DNA from 3 places in the Trichococcus sp. genome. Region 2 is predicted to be linked to each of the others. Evidence: riboswitches for the same ligand, from Rfam matches in the RefSeq annotation. Region 2 holds a riboswitch; each other region holds the start of a gene.
What was found. A riboswitch is a leader RNA that binds a small molecule or an ion and turns the genes downstream of it on or off. The one in region 2 is predicted to bind lysine.
Positions count from the first base shown of each region.

Region 1: it holds a riboswitch for lysine, as region 2 does, so the genes downstream of both, dapD (2,3,4,5-tetrahydropyridine-2,6-dicarboxylate N-acetyltransferase) here and dapA (4-hydroxy-tetrahydrodipicolinate synthase) in region 2, are expected to answer to the same signal.
Region 3: it holds a riboswitch for lysine, as region 2 does, so the genes downstream of both, ACTCCX_RS02365 (ABC transporter substrate-binding protein/permease) here and dapA (4-hydroxy-tetrahydrodipicolinate synthase) in region 2, are expected to answer to the same signal.

Region 1 is NZ_JBSQPW010000024.1:13,072-15,339, reverse strand. It holds gene ACTCCX_RS08065 (M20 metallopeptidase family protein) at 1-456, opposite strand, end outside; gene dapD (2,3,4,5-tetrahydropyridine-2,6-dicarboxylate N-acetyltransferase) at 488-1,201, opposite strand; lysine riboswitch at 1,361-1,506, opposite strand; gene ACTCCX_RS08055 (aminotransferase class I/II-fold pyridoxal phosphate-dependent enzyme) at 1,755-2,268, shown strand, end outside.
Region 2 is NZ_JBSQPW010000003.1:93,116-95,383, reverse strand. It holds gene ACTCCX_RS01545 (dipeptidase) at 1-298, shown strand, start outside; gene dapA (4-hydroxy-tetrahydrodipicolinate synthase) at 353-1,240, opposite strand; lysine riboswitch at 1,382-1,528, opposite strand; gene ACTCCX_RS01535 (VOC family protein) at 1,818-2,198, shown strand.
Region 3 is NZ_JBSQPW010000005.1:73,592-75,859, forward strand. It holds partial or broken gene ACTCCX_RS02365 (ABC transporter substrate-binding protein/permease) at 1-1,091, opposite strand, end outside; lysine riboswitch at 1,322-1,476, opposite strand; gene ACTCCX_RS02370 (HAD family hydrolase) at 1,675-2,268, shown strand, end outside.

The DNA of each region.
Region 1 (2,268 bases), on a different contig from region 2:
GATTTTTTCGACCTGCAATTCCTGCAGAATGCCGGAATCCATAATCCATTTCGCACCGCCTGGACCTTCTTCGGCCGGCTGGAAGACCAGCACGACGGACTTCTCCAAAATCGGCAGGGACTTCAGGTATTTCGCGAAACCCAACAACAGGGCCATATGCCCGTCATGTCCGCATGCATGCATTTTGCCCGGGTGAATCGAAGCGAAATCCACTCCGGTTTCCTCGGTGACCTCCAGCGCATCCATATCCGCACGGAAAGCGACCGCTTCCGGCGACTTGCCCTTCAACAAGGCTACCCATCCGGTTTCGGCGGTGCTGATTGGTTCATAACCGAATGACACCAGTTTCTGGCGGACATATTCCGAAGTCAACGGCAGATCGAAGCCAATCTCCGGAATCTGGTGGAGCTCCCTTCGGATCTTTTTCACCGTTTCGTATAATTCTGCAATTTGCATGCTCTTCACCTGGTCCCTCCGCGTGTAGTTATTAGTCTCTTAAATCAGCCAACAATTGGGTTTTTTCGCTTGTCTGTTCGTCCTTCATCTTCACGATTTTAGCAGGGGATCCCGCTACAACCGCATTAGCCGGTACGTCTTCCAATACGATTGCGCCGGCTGCGACAACAGCACCTTCGCCGATGTGCACACCTTCGATGATGACCGCGTTCGCGCCGACCAAAACACCGTCTTCAATGATGACTGGTGATTTCGAAGGTGGCTCGAGTACGCCTGCAACCACTGCGCCAGCACCGATGTGGCAATTTTTGCCGATTGTGCCGCGTGCGCCGACGACCGCACCCATATCGATCATCGTGCCTTCGCCAATGACTGCGCCGATATTGATGACTGCACCCATCATGATGACCGCGCTCTTGCCGATTGTCACGTGATCACGGATGAAGGAGCCTGGCTCGATGCGGGCATCGGCCTTAGTCGTATCCAACAAAGGAATCGCGGAATTGCGTCTGTCATATTCCATGACCTGATCTTTGATCTTATCTTTGTTAGCTTCCAGGAAAGGATAGATTGCTGAAGCATCTCCGAAGACTGTATAGCTGTCTCCGCTTCCGAAGAATTTCAAGCCCTCGTAGGCTGGGTTTTCAAAATCCCCTTTGATGTAAAGTTTTATGGGTGTTTGCTTTTCGGCAGCTTTGATGTAGGCTGCGATTTCATAAGCATCTGTCAATAATAGTTCGCTCATTTTGCTGTTTCCTCCCGATCATTTTTTTCTGTTCCAACATGCCCATTATAGCACGCCGGCCTGCGTTTGCCCTATGCGGCGGACGGCCATTTGTTGCGGAAATGCAAAAAAATAGCGGTAAGCGAGTGCTTACGGCTACGGAGACCTGCATTCGCCCAACCAAGCTAAAGCGCAATCCATTGTCATCGGGCAACGACAATGGAACAGCCCCACATTTGTTCAACCTGGGTCCAGCATTCTCATGCTTCGGCGACCGTCCCTTTCCCTTGCGGTACTCTTGACCAGTCGCGACCTCTTTTTGCTTGGTGATTCATTCATTTTTCTAATCGTACACTTATCCGGCAGGACTGTCAACCGCTCCGCGTCGGAAAGTGCCGGGATGAATGACCTTTTTTATGTGAAAATGTTCATCAAATGAGCAATTTTCTAATTATTATCCCTGAGCAGCCATCTTTGTATAGAAATGAGGCCACAATCATGTTATGTTACTTTCATAAAGTGTGGGTTTCCCACGCGACATCATCAAGGATAGTTCATCCGGAGGAGACAATATATGAGCAGAGAAACGAACCGTTTGGTAAAACAATTGAAAGGATCGCCCATCCGCAACTTCGACGCCGCCATCAGCGATGTGAAGGATCTGATCCGTTTCACGATGGGGGAGCCGGATTTCGATACGCCGGCTTTCATCAAAGCGGCGGCCGTGGAGGCGCTGAATCAGAACCAGACGCATTATGCGCCTTCCGCCGGTGTCCTCGAAACACGCAAGGAAATCGCAAAGTTCATGGAGCGGAAATACGGGCTGCAGTATGAAGCGGAAAGTGAAATCATCCTGACTGTCGGCGCCACGGAAGCGATCACCGCCTCAATGTTCGCGCTGATGAATCCGGGCGACAAAGTGATTATCCCTTCGCCGGCCTTCCCGCAATATGAATACGTGGCGCACCTTGCAGGCGGTGAGAACGTAATGATCGACACTTCCAGAACCGGCTTTCTGATTACGCCAGCGGATCTGAAAGCTACCCTGGACGCCAATCCGGAGACGAAAATGATCGTGCTCAACTACC
Region 2 (2,268 bases):
CGGCTTTGTGGGTATGAACTACTGTCTCGCTTTCCTTGATGATGATCAAGAACGGCTGAAGACCAGAGGGACCGCGGAAGCAGTAGTCGATCATATTGAGCACATCCGCAAAGTCGCAGGGCTGGACATCGTCGGGTTGGGCTCGGACTTCGACGGCATCGATGTGACGATGCAACTGAAGGATGCCTCTGCGATGGGGCTGCTTGTCGAAACGATGGAACGGCGCGGCTTCACGACGACCGAAATCGAAAAGGTCTGCCATCAAAATGCACTACGGGTATTCAAGGAACTCCTATAACATAAAAAATCCCTCCGAAGCATCAAGCATCCGGAGGGATTTTTGGTTCTGTTCTTAGATCAACCCAACTTTTTTCATTGCTGCGGCCAAACGGTCAATGACTGCTTGATCGGCACCCGTCAAAGGCAGACGCATCGGTCCTACGTTGAAGCCCAACAGTTGCATTCCGGCTTTTACGGGAATCGGATTCGGCTCAACAAACAGGCAGTCAATCAATTCTTTGTACTCGGCTTGCATTGCGGCTGCCTTTTTGATGTCGCCATCCAGAAAAGCATGCGTCATTTCAGCTGTTGCTTTCGGTGCGATATTCGCCAAGACAGAAATGACACCTTTCGCACCCAAGCTCATCAAGGGGATGATGGTGTCGTCATTCCCGGAGTAGATATCCAGACGATCGCCCAAAAGACGCAAATTATCCACAGCCTGGCTGAAGTTTCCGGTAGCGTCCTTCAAGGAAACGATGTTGTCGATTTTCGCCAGTTCCACCAAAGATTCCGGGGTAATGTTCTGGCCAGTGCGGCCCGGCACATTGTAAAGGACGATTGGAACTTTCACGCTGTTGGCGATGGCTTTGTAATGTGCAATCAAACCTTTTTGCGATGTTTTGTTGTAATACGGAGTGACGCTGAGAATCGCATCCACACCCGTTACCTCTACAGCGCGCGTCAATCCTACTCCGTGGCGTGTGTCATTGCTTCCGGCACCGCCGATGACCGGGATGCGGCCGTTCACTTTTTCGACAGTGAAACGAATGAGATGAAGTTGCTCTTCATCCGTCAGCGTTGAAGCTTCACCGGTTGTCCCTGCGATGATGATCGAATCGGTGCCGTTCGCAATCTGGAACTCGATCAGTTCTTCCAGTACCTCATAGTTTATTTCTTGGTTTTCCGTATCTTTAAACGGCGTGACGATCGCAACGCCTGATCCTTCAAAAATAGCCATGCTTATTTTCCTCCTGAATTATGTTTTTTTATTTATGAATAGACAAAAAACGACTATGAGCAAATGGTCTCATAGTCGTTCAAAACAGGCTGCATAAGCTGAAGCGTTGCATCCGTATAGTGAATTCCACCAATTTGCCCCAACGTGAGAAGCTCACCGAACAAAGCTGGGCGGCTTTGTCCGACAGTGCCAGATTTATTCAACCTTGGCCCCAATACAGAGTATTTCGGCAGCAACACCTTTCAGGAAATCCCCTACTGATTGTTAACCGCGACCTCTTCATCACATCGAATCGTATTTTGTTAATTCCACACTATCAAATACAACTCAGTCTGTCAATCATATTCTGAGTGGATGCTGAGAAAATGCTATGAAAAAGATGGCAAAAAAGACACAGAAGCTGACCGGGCAGGCGGATGCTTAGGGAACGCATATGAGCCTACGATGTGATAAAATCAAATTGAGGAAACGCTTTTACTTCAATTCGAAAAAGGGATTCCCGGATTTTTTTGCAAGCCATCCGCGCAGAGATTATCTCCAGCGCACCGGCGACGATGATGAGAGGACGTGAATAGCGATGAAGATTGAACATGTTGCAGTGTGGGTGGACGATTTGGAGCTGATGCGCGATTTTTATGTTCGTTTTTTTGACGGCAAGGCTAATAAATTATACCGTAATCCCGAAAAAGACTTCCAATCTTACTTTATTACTTTCCGTGAAGGAGCCCGTTTGGAACTCATGAAAAGGATGGATGTCAATGAACGCTATCCACTCGATATGCTGGGATGGGCGCATCTTGCCATTTCGGTCGGCAGCAAACAGAATGTCGATTATTTCACTGACAAACTCATCAAAGCAGGGTACTCATGCAAAAGCCAGCCGCGCATTACAGGAGATGGCTACTATGAAAGCATGTTCCTCGATCCGGAAAAAAACGTCATCGAAATAACCATCTGAAAGAACAGTCAGGCAGAAGTTTTCGGTACTGCCATCATCGCCACGACGATCAATTTTGTTGCAAGCCTAA
Region 3 (2,268 bases), on a different contig from region 2:
CATCGGCGTGCCCCGGAAAATTTCGATGTAGCACGACAGCAAAAAATTCACCACGTTGTACACGTGTTTTTTCCATCCCGATTCAGCAACCGGGATCGTACGGATGACGCCGATCATCAGACCGATCCCTAGTCCGATGATGGTTCCGATTAAAGCTATATATAACGTTGTCCACGCACCTGATAGAAACTGTCTCCAGTTTTCCTCGATGATGCGGATAACCCAACTAAACTCCATTTAATGTATGCCCCTTTTTGATGTTCCGTCCGCCTTGATTATTCAGCTGATGGCTGGTTTTGGATTGCTTCATCCATCATTTGGATGCGTTCTTCTTCGGTGATGCCGCTCAGGATTTCATTGATCTGGTCTTTCAATTCGCTTTCTTTGATCAAACCGATTGCGATTTCTGAATCAGCCGCGGACAATTCGAACGTATCCGCTTCATCCAATTCGATCATTTTGAATGCGGAATTGGCTGCTGAAGCGCTGATCGCTTCCGGACGTTCCGAAACGTAGGCATCGATTGTGCCCGATTCCAAAGCTACGCGCATGGATGTGAAACTGTCCATTGCCGGTTGCTTTTGCACGCCTGCAATCTGATCGATCACATCATAGTGCAACGTATTCAACTGTGCAGTTACTTTCGCATCCGCGAAGTCGGCCAAAGCTTTCGCATCCGCATAAGCACCATCAGCTTTGACAACCATCACCAATTCAGTTGTATAGTAGGAATCCGAGAAATCGATCGCTTCTTTGCGTTCATCTGTCGGCGACATACCTGCAACAATCGCATCGATTTTGGATGAAACCAACGCCGGCACCAAACCATCCCATTCTGTTTTGACGATGACCAGTTCCTTGCCTAAGCCATCCGCCACTTTTTGAGCCATTTGAACATCATAACCGTTTGCGTAACCGTCAGCGCCGTCGATTTTCACCGCGCCGTTGCTGTCATCATTCTGGGTCCAGTTAAAAGGAGGATATCCCGCTTCCATTCCGACCACGAATGTATCCGAATCCGCCGAACCGTTTGCTGCGGATGAATCCTCAGTGGCTCCGTTTCCGCAACCAGCCAAAATGAACAATCCCATCAAAGCTGCCATTGTCTTTTTCCATGTCTTTACTTTCATCTCTGTTTCCTCCTAATGTATATAGTCCTTTTTACTGCTCAAAAATAATAAAAACTAGCCCTTCTTATCCGGTTGCTTTTTTCCACCTTTCGACCCATAGAGCGTCATAACAATGCTGATTCCGTCCGTTTTTGTGCAAAAAAATAGACTATAAAGCAAAAGGCCCTATAATCCAGCTTCCTTCTGCCCGCAATATCGAAAGTACTCCACAAACGATTTTGGGCAAATCGTTCTGACAGTGCCAGGATTCTTAACCCTGGCCCCAACACAGCAAGTGCTGTATTTCGGCGAACACCCCTTTCAAACGGGCATTTTACTCTTGATGTTCGCAGCCTCTTCCATTATTGTATGATCGTATGACATTAATGTATGCTATTATACTGTACGCGATTTTAATTTGCAACAAAAAGCGCTTCGCCCCGCTATCCGACGGCCGCACTCGCCGGCGGGCACACAGTCTGGCCACACTTTATTTCCCATTCCAAAAAACCGGTTTTGGATGCTATACTGACTTCATGTACAAAAGGGAGGAATTACCGCAACAATGCCTACTACTATTTTATTCGACTTGGATGATACTTTATACGACACCGCCAGTCCCTTTTTCAAAGTGCTGGAACATTATCGCTTGGCGAACAGCCACAGTGACGAAGCCACCTTTGCCCTTTTCCGTAATCATTGCGATGCCGCTTTCGAGCTGTTCTCAAGCGGGGATCTGACGTTGGCCGAGTCCCACATCATGCGCATACAGCATACATTCGCCGACTTGGGACTTACGCTGACCGAAGAAGAGGCACTGGACTTCCAGGAAACCTACCAAAAAAGGCAAGGAGAAATCATTTTGAGCCCAGGCATCAGGCAGCTATTGAATGAGTTGAAAAGCCGGAACATTCCGATCGCAGTCTTCACAAACGGTCCCGAAAACCACCAAATGAAAAAATTCAATGCCTTGGGTCTGGAGCGATGGGTACCGCCAGCACGCATCTTCATTTCCGAGAAAATCGGTTTCCCCAAACCCCACGTCGACGCATTCGCACATGTGCAAGCGGCTTTGAAGGCCAGCCCTGATCAACTGCTTTTCATCGGGGACACCTATGAAACGGACATCATCGGCGGCCAGACTGCCGGCTGGACGACT